DNA from 2 places in the Colwellia sp. F1 genome. Region 2 is predicted to be linked to the other one. Evidence: riboswitches for the same ligand, from Rfam matches in the RefSeq annotation. Region 2 holds a riboswitch; the other holds the start of a gene.
What was found. A riboswitch is a leader RNA that binds a small molecule or an ion and turns the genes downstream of it on or off. The one in region 2 is predicted to bind lysine.
Positions count from the first base shown of each region.

Region 1 (5,479 bases), on a different contig from region 2:
TTAAGTATACGACTGGGATTAACACCTTGTGCTAACACTTGTGACAACTCACCGGTGCTTGCAACATCAAAATCAAAGCCTGCACTGTCTAATGTTTGAATAACGCTTGATAAAGGGTTAGCTTTTACGGCAAACCATAGCTTAACAACGTCTTGCTGCTGCAGTTCATCAAGGTGTTTTTTTAACGCATCAAGTTGATAAACAAAGTAGCCCTGCTCCTCTTCGGGTGACTGGTGTGCCAACAAAATATTTTCGATATCGGGGTCGAACCAAGTGGGTTTATTCGCCATATTATTTCAGTTTTATTTAGTTAAGGTATTAGTTGGTAAAGTCACATTAAACCATGCTGACTGAGGTTAACCAGCACAGCTTAATATTCCTCCTCGCAAGGCCTAGCCTAGGTTAATTAACGAAGAATAGACTCTAATTCTAGGGCAGCATCACTTTTTTCATCTCGATACTTCACAATAAGCGCACATGCCATGCTTAAGCCTTGTGCCTGTGCCCACTGCCCTTTAACAGGACGAGTACCTGGCACAACAACCGCATTCTCTGGTATTTCAGCCCCTTTTTCACGCATCACTTCATTGATACAATCATAGACTGGCACTGACTTAGACAATGACACACCTGGTGCCAATACCGCGCCTTTTTTCACGACAATCCCTTCAACTACCACGACGCCAGCACTTAAAAATGCATTATCTTCAATAATTACAGGACTAGCCCCTATTGGCTCTAATACACCGCCAATTTGTACTGCCGCAGACACATGTACATTACGGCCAACTTGCGCACACGAACCTATTAATGCGTGGCTATCAACCATGGTACCACTATCAACATATGCACCTATATTAATATAAGCAGGGGGCATAATAATAACCCCTTTAGCGACATAAGCCCCTGCTCGTACTGAAGAGCCTCCCGGTACTAAGCGTATTTCATCTTCCGGGGTAAATTGTCGAGCAGCCAAGTTGGCTTTATCAACAAACCCTTGGTAAGGTCCTGAGAAACCAACATTCACTCCTGCCTTAAAGGCCGCTAAAATTCCTTGCTTTACTGTAACATTGGCATGCCAGTTACCCTCAGCATCTTGATTTGCAGCACGTAGTGTGCCAGCTTCTAGCTGCGCTATTACCTCTTGCCAGTTCATGCACTATTCCTATTTTCAATATTTTTTTTAAAAGACGTTTGATTAACTTGTGCTAACCAATGATTAATTTTTTCATCAAAAGCCAACAGTGTTAGATTGTTGGTTAACTCTTGGTGGGTCAGGGGCGCGCGTAATGTAGGCGTTTGAATGTTTTTCTGGTGCGCCATTAGCACTTTAAGGGGGATAGGGTTAGCCACACAAAAAAGGGCATCTACTGCATCATTCCACAGCGGAAACATCGTTTTTGTTTCTTGTGCAAAACACATTGTCACGTAGGTTTGCGTGGCTTGAGGCCACGCATTACTGCACACAGACACCAGCCCTTTAGCGCCGGCAGGTACTAAATACGGCAGCATGGCATCTTCACCGCTATATATTGCTATGTTTGGACAAGATTTACGGTAGCTTAAAAAGGTGCTTAACTCCCCGCTTGCTTCTTTCATTGCCCAAAAATTAGGATGATTTTGTAGGTTTTCCACAGTGTTAACAGGAATACCAACACCACTACGAGAAGGCACATTATACAACATACAAGGTAACTTAGCGGCATCAAGCAATGCTTCAAACCATTGGGTTTGACCAATTTCCCCTGGCTTTGCATAAAGAGGAGTCGCTAGAAGAAAACTATCAATGGCTAATGTATTACAGCGCTCAATCCAGTTAATTTGATCTGGTAAATTATAACCACCAACTGCCACCATTAATGGTGTATTAAGCTGTAAATGACAAACAAACTCAACAATGCTTAATTGTTCTGCACGGGTTAGTGCAAGGCCCTCTCCCGTACTTCCCAGCAATAAAATACCATTACCTGCTTGTGCCTGTGCTATCGCTATTTGTTTTAAACTAGCAAAGTCTATTTCGTTATTTTCAAGAAATGGCGTGATTAACGCTGTCCATAAAAGGCAGGTACCAATATTATGGCTTCTACTAAAAGTTGTCGGGGGGGGAGGCGTTTTTGTATTCATTATTCTCGAACTCATTAATTACTTCAGAGTACAAATGTACTATGAGAAATAGTTCGGAGAACTTAAGGGCATTTACAATGGGTCGAGCAACTGCGCATTGATTAAGTATTACTTATAAGGTATCACTTAGACATTACTTATGGAAATTACTGACTTTATTTGCAAAGGCCAGAAGCTCTCCACTCAATTATAACTCACCTTAGGTAAGTCAATATCAGTGACAATTGTCGGGATTCAACCCTAAACCTTTGTTCCTAAAACAAAAGTAAACAACCGATAACTATCTAACCAAATCAATAGTTACCTCGGCGTTAATCCCCCTCATTACTATTATCAGAGTTTGATCTCTGTGCAATATCCCTATTGCAATAATAACTACCTGGTTAGCGCTCCTCTTCTGGCCCCTTTCCTCAACATAACTAGCCTTATGCTTGTTTCATCATTCTCTGATAGTTGCAGTAAAATGCTAATAATATACGAGGAAGATCTTATGAATTATATTATTCACAAGGTCGAAATTAGGGACAGTGGTATTAAACCATTGATCACACTTTTATGTCAACGTTCAAGTACGCTAATTGTTGTATTCACTTGTGTATACAGTAGAATACCACCTCTTATCTTTTTATTACTGCTTTTTTTCTTATGTCAACTTCAAACATTAGCCAAGTACTATTACGAAATAGTGAATTACTTTCAGCGAGCACACCACTGTTTATTAACTTAACGGCTGATGGTTTTATTGAAGACTACTTGCTCCGTAACCCCAAGGCTAAAGTCACTTGCCATAACACTAATTATATTGACTACCTTGCGCTTAATAATAACTACGAAACGCGTGTAGCAGTCAGTTTTAATAGTGAATATCAAACCGAGCTAAAACATGACTTAATCATCATTAACTTTCCTAAAAGTAAAGATGAGCTTGCGTATACTTTAGCAATGATAGCGCCTTATTTACTTCCTGATGCTAAAGTGGTTTTAGTGGGCGAGAAAAAAGGAGGCGTGCAATCTAGCCCTAAACTAACACAGCACTTTTTACTGGCTTGTCAGAAAATTGATGCCGCTCGCCATTGCTTAGTTTTTGCGGGCATAGTCAACAGTGCAAGCTTGAATAAACCTTTTGTTCTTAATGATTGGTTTAAAGAATACCAAATTAACATTGACAATATAGCGCTAACAATAGCCGCTTTACCCGGTGTTTTTAGTCAAAAGAAACTTGATGTGGGTACGGCCTTGTTATTAGAAAACTTACCTAAGACTATGCAAGGAAAAACGTTAGATTTTGGCTGTGGTGCGGGTGTTATCAGCGCGTTTGTTGGCAAAAAATTTCCCGACACACAATTATCTTTACTTGATGTAAATGCATTAGCAATAACGTCAGCAAACAAAACATTAGCACTTAATGGTTTATCTGGTGATGTTTTTGCGTCAAATAGTTTATCTAATGTGACTGACACATACCAACATGTTGTGGCCAACCCCCCCTTTCATCAAGGAACAAAAACAAGTTACCTGGCAAGCGAGTTATTTTTAAAAGGCATAAAAGCGCATATGGCCCCCCGTGGGAATATCACCATCGTTGCTAATAGCTTTTTGCAATACTTACCTATAATGCAAACGCATATTGGTGCAACCAAACGCGTGACGAGTCAGCACGGTTTTACTATTTATCGTTACTAAATTAATTGCTCCAAAAAATAATTAAACTTGAATTAAACTTGATAAATATAATTTTTTCAGCAATTGTGACTAAATGAAAACTAAAAATAAATTAACTTCCATTCATCAATTTTTATTTACCCGCATCATTGGCGTTGCTGCTTTTGTGTTAATGATGGTGTTAACAAGCCTTATTTACATAGTAGAAACGAAAGATGAACTCGCTTTAGAAGAAAAAACACTGCGGTGGGCTAATTTTCTCGCTACAGCAAGCACCCGCTACTTAGTAGCGCCCCAAGAAGATGCTATAATAAAAGCGAATGCCAAACTCAAAGCGTTAATTACTCCGGACTATATTAACCATATTCATATTTATCAAAAAAACGCTGATGACATTACTTACTTCACTGGGTTTAATAAAAGTATGTATTACCCTGCCATTCCCGATAAAATTTCCCAGCTAGAAGAACTATCAAGCCTTAAACACCAAAAAAACAATATAGAGTTGGTGGTAGAAATAAAAAAGGATGAAAATACAGTCGGTTATTTATATATACAAACGAGCAAGCAACATATTAACGACTTTAGTAGGCAATTATACATGACGGCTGTTTTGTTATTTTTGTCTGGGATAAGTGTTTTCTTATTTTTAGCCTATGCAATTAAAAGTAAGATTAATCAAAACATTACAAACATTGTTGAGTCGGTACAAGAAATATCACAAAGCAAAAACTACCACGATAGAATTGAACAACTGCCATTGACTGAATTGGATGTATTAGCTCAAAATATTAACATTCTATTGAATAGAATCGCCAAGCAGATGATGAAGAAGGATGAAACTTACCAGCAAACACTATTGCAAAACAACCTACTAGCTGAAAAAGTACAAGCAAGAACCGATGCGTTAAAAGAGTCAAACCAAGAACTGCTTTCAACGTTAGAAAAGCTGCACCAATTTCAAGGGCAATTAGTTGAAACAAAAAAAATGGCTTCTCTTGGCGATATGGTGGCAGGTATTGCGCATGAAATAAATACCCCTATAGGCTTAGGGGTGACAGCCTCAACATTAATGAATGATCGCCTTTTAGAAATAAAAAAAGCTTTTGAAGATAAATCGTTAAAATCCAGTCAATTGAAAAAATTCTTAATACACGGTGAAGAAAATATAGGTATTGTTTATCGTAATCTAGATCGCGCAGCCAAATTAATTGCCAATTTTAAACAGGTTGCGGTTGATCAATCAAACCTAGACACTCATCCCTTTAACGTTAAAGAGCTTCTTAATGAAGTCACTTTAACACTCAAGTCAAAGCTGAAAAAAGCCAATGTCACTCTTATAATGGATTGCCCTGACAACCTTGTCATTGACAGTAAAGCAGACTCTATTCACCAAATATTAATCAACCTTATTATAAACTCAATCATTCATGGCTTTGAAAACAAGCCCCAAGGTGAAATAACAATCACTGTTTTATATTTAAGTGGCCAGTTACATCTTAACTTTCAAGATAATGGCGTTGGTATTCATGAAAGCGTCAAGAGCAAAATTTTTGACCCTTTCATTACCACTAAACGGGGTAGTGGTGGTAGTGGCTTAGGCCTTCATCTAGTCTTTAATATTGTAACACAAGCACTTAATGGGCATATTGACCTTGAAAGTGAAATGGGTTCAGGCACAAAATTTAATATA
Region 1 is NZ_JBWDLI010000002.1:215,498-220,976, forward strand. Features, by position in the region: gene AC0UA9_RS02685 (PLP-dependent decarboxylase) at 1-290, opposite strand, end outside; gene AC0UA9_RS02690 (2,3,4,5-tetrahydropyridine-2,6-dicarboxylate N-succinyltransferase) at 407-1,156, opposite strand; gene dapA (4-hydroxy-tetrahydrodipicolinate synthase) at 1,153-2,124, opposite strand; lysine riboswitch at 2,289-2,529, opposite strand; gene AC0UA9_RS02700 (methyltransferase) at 2,770-3,807, shown strand; gene AC0UA9_RS02705 (sensor histidine kinase) at 3,881-5,479, shown strand, end outside.
Region 1: linked by a shared signal. The riboswitch ahead of dapA (4-hydroxy-tetrahydrodipicolinate synthase) and the one ahead of lysC (lysine-sensitive aspartokinase 3) in region 2 are both predicted to bind lysine.

Region 2 (5,479 bases):
CGCACCTGGGTATGGTATGGCGGTAGCACAAGCACAATATCCGGTGTATGAGCTAACGCAGAAATTAATCAGTAAAGGAGTGGAAGTGCGTTTTGCTATTCACCCTGTTGCAGGGCGTTTACCCGGGCATATGAATGTGCTATTAGCAGAAGCCAAAGTACCTTATGATATTGTTTTAGGTATGGAAGAAATCAACGACGACTTCCCTGAAGCAGATGTGGTTCTGGTTATTGGTGCTAATGACACGGTTAACCCCGCGGCTAATGACGACCCTAATAGCCCTATTGCTGGTATGCCTGTACTTGAAGTATGGAATGCTAAAGAAGTGGTGGTATTTAAACGCTCAATGAACACAGGTTATGCTGGCGTACAAAACCCATTATTCTTTAAAGATAATAGCCAGATGTTGTTTGGTGATGCAAAAATAACCACTGAGCAAATTTCAAAGGCTTTGTAATTGTTGTAACACGCACTAAGTTAAGAGCGCTATTATTGTTACATAAGCGTTAGGTTGGTAGTTAATATGGTAAGTACAATAAACATAGTTGCAGGGAGGCAACGATGTTTATTGTGAAAAGTAGTGACAACAAGTCCCCTTAATTAGTGCGCAATAACTACTCGGTTATTCGCACAAAAATTAAAAAGAGCATTCAGCAAATAAATAGTAAGTATTACAGGTGAGCTCATCATCTCATTGTTTTTTTGCTTTACATTAGGGGCAATGACAGCTTAAATCATAAGAGTAATGCGCTAGGTCTACTTGAACTGCCTAAAGCATCACACTAAAGTATTATCGAGGAAAATTGATTATGCCTTGATTATAATCCTGTTTAGTTTACTGTAGTTTTTAGCCTAAGATAGTTTTAGACAATATGGCTTTAGTAAAATTAACTCGATAATTTTTCAGGTATTTTCAAACTTCATTCTTCCAATTAGGAGAGCGCCTTATGACAAGTAAAATCTCAATCCCCACTTCAGGTGACAAAATTACTGTATCTAATGGTAAATTAGTTGTACCTAATAACCCTATTGTGCCATTTATTGAAGGTGATGGTATTGGTATTGATGTAACCCCTCCTATGATTAAAGTTGTTGATGCTGCAGTGAAAAAAGCTTACGGCGGCAAGAAAAAAATCTCTTGGATGGAAGTGTACGCAGGTGAGAAAGCGACACAAGTGTACGATTCAGAAACCTGGTTGCCTGATGAAACTTTAGCAATGTTTAAAGAATATAAGGTGGGCATTAAAGGGCCATTAACGACTCCAGTAGGGGGAGGAATGCGCTCACTCAATGTTGCTTTACGTCAGGTTTTAGATTTATATGTGTGTCAGCGCCCAGTACAGTGGTTTACTGGGGTGCCAAGCCCTGTTAAAAAACCTTCGGAAGTTGACATGGTTATTTTTCGTGAAAATACTGAAGATATTTACGCGGGCATTGAATATCAAGCGGATAGTGAAGGTGCCAAAAAAGTTATTTCATTTTTAACAGAAGAAATGGGCGTCACTAAAATTCGTTTCACGGAAAACTGTGGGATTGGTATTAAGCCAGTGTCAAAAGAAGGCACACAACGTTTAGTGCGCAAAGCCATTCAATATGCGATTGATCATAATAGAGATTCAGTAACCTTAGTTCACAAAGGTAATATAATGAAGTTTACTGAAGGAGCTTTTAAAGATTGGGGCTATGAATTAGCCTGTGAAGAATTTGGCGCTGAATTAATTGACGGTGGTCCTTGGTGTCGTATTAAACACCCTAAAACCGGTAAGGAAATCATCATTAAAGATGTTATTGCTGATGCCATGTTACAACAAGTGTTGTTACGCCCAGCAGAATACAGTGTTATCGCCACGCTTAACCTAAATGGTGATTATTTATCTGATGCGCTTGCTGCACAAGTTGGCGGTATTGGTATCGCGCCAGGGGCTAACTTAAATGATGATGTTGCTATTTTTGAAGCAACACACGGCACAGCGCCTAAATATGCAGGTAAAAATAAAGTGAATCCAGGTTCGGTAATATTATCGGCCGAAATGATGTTGCGTCATATGGGCTGGGTAGAAGCAGCTGATCTCTTGTTAAAAGGCATGTCAGGAGCTATTGGTGCTAAAACAGTAACTTATGATTTTGAACGTCTAATGGATAACGCAACTTTAGTAACCTGTTCACAATTTGGTGATTGTATTATTGAACATATGTAAATAAGGATAGGTTCTAGGCATTAGCTAGATATTAAGTACCAGAAACAGAGTATTCACAGGTGAGTGAAACTCTGTTTTTTTTGACTCAATTTAATTCATCCAAACTAAACACAACTGCCAGAGTAAGCAAAACTGAGACAAATTAAACTAAACGCTTAAGCCATTGCACAAATAATCCCAAACTTTCATACCAAGCAGCTGTAGTTTGTCGTAAGCTTTTGCTGTTTGGCACGTAATATTGCCAACCTTTAGGGCTGTTGATATTTTTAACCCAAAAACCTGTGGGTGCAGGTGTTGGCTCAACACCATGCACCTGAAAATATTTCATAGCGCGTAACATGTGGCTGGCATTTGTAACTAAAACAACATGGCGGTTTTGTACTCGCAGACTTATTAATTCTGCCTCCTCCTCAGTGTCTTGTGGGAAATTTTCGGTAATGATTTTTTGTCCCGGTATGCCTAACAGTATTAAAGCCTGTTTCATTTGTTGTGCATGTGATATCTCACCTTCCAAATGGTGACCTGAAGTTATAATACGTGCTTCAGGATGTAAGTTATAAATTCTCAACACTTCAACTAACCTTTGTAATGCGTTGGTATTAAGCTGGCTTGTTACCGGTAGCGCATCATTATTGGTGTGCCAACCACCTAACACCACAATGTAATCAACGGGTGTAGTGGAGCGAGTAAAGGCGTCATAGTTATTTTCAATCGCAAGCATGAAGTGATCAGCAACTATTGGCATTGCAGATAATAGCAAGAGTAAGCCAGAAAAAAATAAACACTTAAAGCTTCTTTTAGGGCGATTTCTAAAGTAAAAAATAGCTAAAAGCAATAAAATTAATACGAGATTAATTGGCATAATAGCCGCTGAAATAATTTTTTTTAGTAAGAATAAATCCATTAGGTTCAATATATTATCAAGTAGAAACAAGGCTTATTTTAGACTATAGCAAAAGCTATACCAATTTCACTAACTTTCCCACCTTAGTGTTTCATTCGTGAGTGCAGAACAAGCTTAATTGATTCAACAGTATCACTCTATATTTCATCAATTAGTATGTTTAACGATGAGAAAAGCGTTATTTAATAATTTGGTGCTTTAAACTTTCACTCATTCGTTAATGAAATATTAAGCTTATGCTTTAACTATATAATAACAGGTATCTAAAATTGATGTTATAGACGTCTAAAAGTCTATTGCATTTTATCGGTATTTAAGGTTTAATATTGCCGTTGCGAAAATATGAGGGTTATAGCTATTTAAGCAACACCAGAAGAGGAGCGATAACTAGATAAGTAATGCTACACCCCCAGGTGTTAGGAACCACATTCCAATATGCATTATTGAAGGAGATTATCGCCGAGGGCATAAACACTGTGGCTGTTTATGTTCGGTCACTAGGGCTGAATCCTTAGGACTGTCACCTGAATTTAGTGTCTGGAAAGACTTAGGTGGAGAGCTTCTGGCTGAAAAGTTAACATGTTTGTGTCATTATTATCAATGCGTTAGCCATAAAACTCTTCAGTCATGCTCTTCCTGTTTTATTTAGTGAATGATCTTATTTGGTATTAATTTATGCACGCTTATTTTAGCTACATTAATAGTAAAGATCATGTTTAGGAAGATTATCCATGTTAAATCAAAATGTATCTCATGCAAACTCCGCACTTACCGTCGCTAAATTTGGCGGTACCAGTGTTGCTGACCATCAGGCAATGCTTCGCTGTGCTCATATTATTAAAAATGACACCAGCAATCGCTTAATCGTTGTTTCCGCAAGTGCAGGCGTTACCAATTTTTTAGTGCGCTTAAGCCAAGAAAATATCTCTGTTGATGAACAAACTGATATTATAGAAAAAATTAAAGCAATTCAGCTAAATATTACTCAGTATTTAGCCAAAGATGTAGCGCAAGCACTCAACAGTGAAATAGCCGGTTTACTAACAGAGCTATCATGTCACGCGTTGAAACAATCACAGCAGCACAGTGTAAAACAAGCCGATACTATTCTTGCCTTTGGTGAACAATTTAGCTCTCGCATTTTTGCAAAAGTATTGCAATCCGTTGGAGTGAATGCAGCTTACTTTAATGTACAACAAGTAATGAAAACCAATAGCTTATACGGTAAAGCGGTTGTCGATACTGAACAGCTGCACTTTGCATGTCATGAACTTCTAGCGCCTAAGCTAGCGCAACAAGTAGTGGTAACACAAGGCTTTATAGGGCAAGATGGTTTAGGCGAAACCACAACACTGGGACGTGGGGGATCTGACTTTAGTGCTGCTTTATTGGCAGAAGCCTTGAATGCCAGTAACTTGTCTGTTTGGACTGACGTGGTTGGTATTTTTACCACGGACCCACGTATTACAGAGCACGCGCGCGCGATTAAAGAGATTAGTTTTGGTGAAGCGGCAGAAATGGCAACATTTGGTGCTAAAATACTACATCCGGCAACATTAATTCCAGCTATGCGTCACAACATCCCTGTTTTTGTTGGTTCAAGCAAGGAGCCAGAAAAAGGCGGCACTAAAATAAAAAAATCGGTTGCCTCTAACCCAACCTATCGCTCAATAGCACTAAGACGAGAGCAAACATTGGTAACAGTAAAAAGCCCAGCTATGTTACATGCCAGTGGCTTTTTAGCTCAAGTATTCGGTATCTTAGCAAAACATGAACTCAGTGTTGACTTAATAACCACCAGTGAAATAAGCGTTGCACTAACATTTGACAACCCTAGCAGTTCTGCACAAGCCTTGATTACCTCAACGGTAGTGCAAGAACTCGAGCAACTTTGTGAAGTAACCGTAGAGCATGGTCTGTCATTGGTAGCTGTTATAGGTAATGGTTTAACTTGTGCTAAAGGGATAGGGCAAACAATTTTTCAAACCATTAACGACACGAATGTTCGTTTAATTTGCCATGGTGCTAGTGCCAATAACTTATGCTTTTTAGTGGATGAAAAAGATGCAAATAGTGTGGTTGAAAAGCTTCATCGAGAATTATTTATTTAGTTGGACTTATTATTATTTTAGATGACGTCAGCGGTATAATTTAATTGATCTTATTAAAGGAGTAACATTAAATCGGTTAAATTTACCCCATAAAATTAACGACATTCTAGAAAGGTGCTAACCTGCTGTTAGCACCGAATACTTATCACAGTGAAATGCTTACTTTTGCTTTAACCAAAGCACTAGTTATCTTTTAAAATACATGGTGTTCAATACCAGCTTGTGGTTAAATTTGCTTTATCAAGTTTTACACGACAGGTGCTCAA
Region 2 is NZ_JBWDLI010000009.1:170,945-176,423, reverse strand. Features, by position in the region: gene pntB (Re/Si-specific NAD(P)(+) transhydrogenase subunit beta) at 1-457, shown strand, start outside; gene icd (NADP-dependent isocitrate dehydrogenase) at 948-2,198, shown strand; gene AC0UA9_RS10550 (ElyC/SanA/YdcF family protein) at 2,341-3,102, opposite strand; lysine riboswitch at 3,468-3,672, shown strand; gene lysC (lysine-sensitive aspartokinase 3) at 3,834-5,213, shown strand.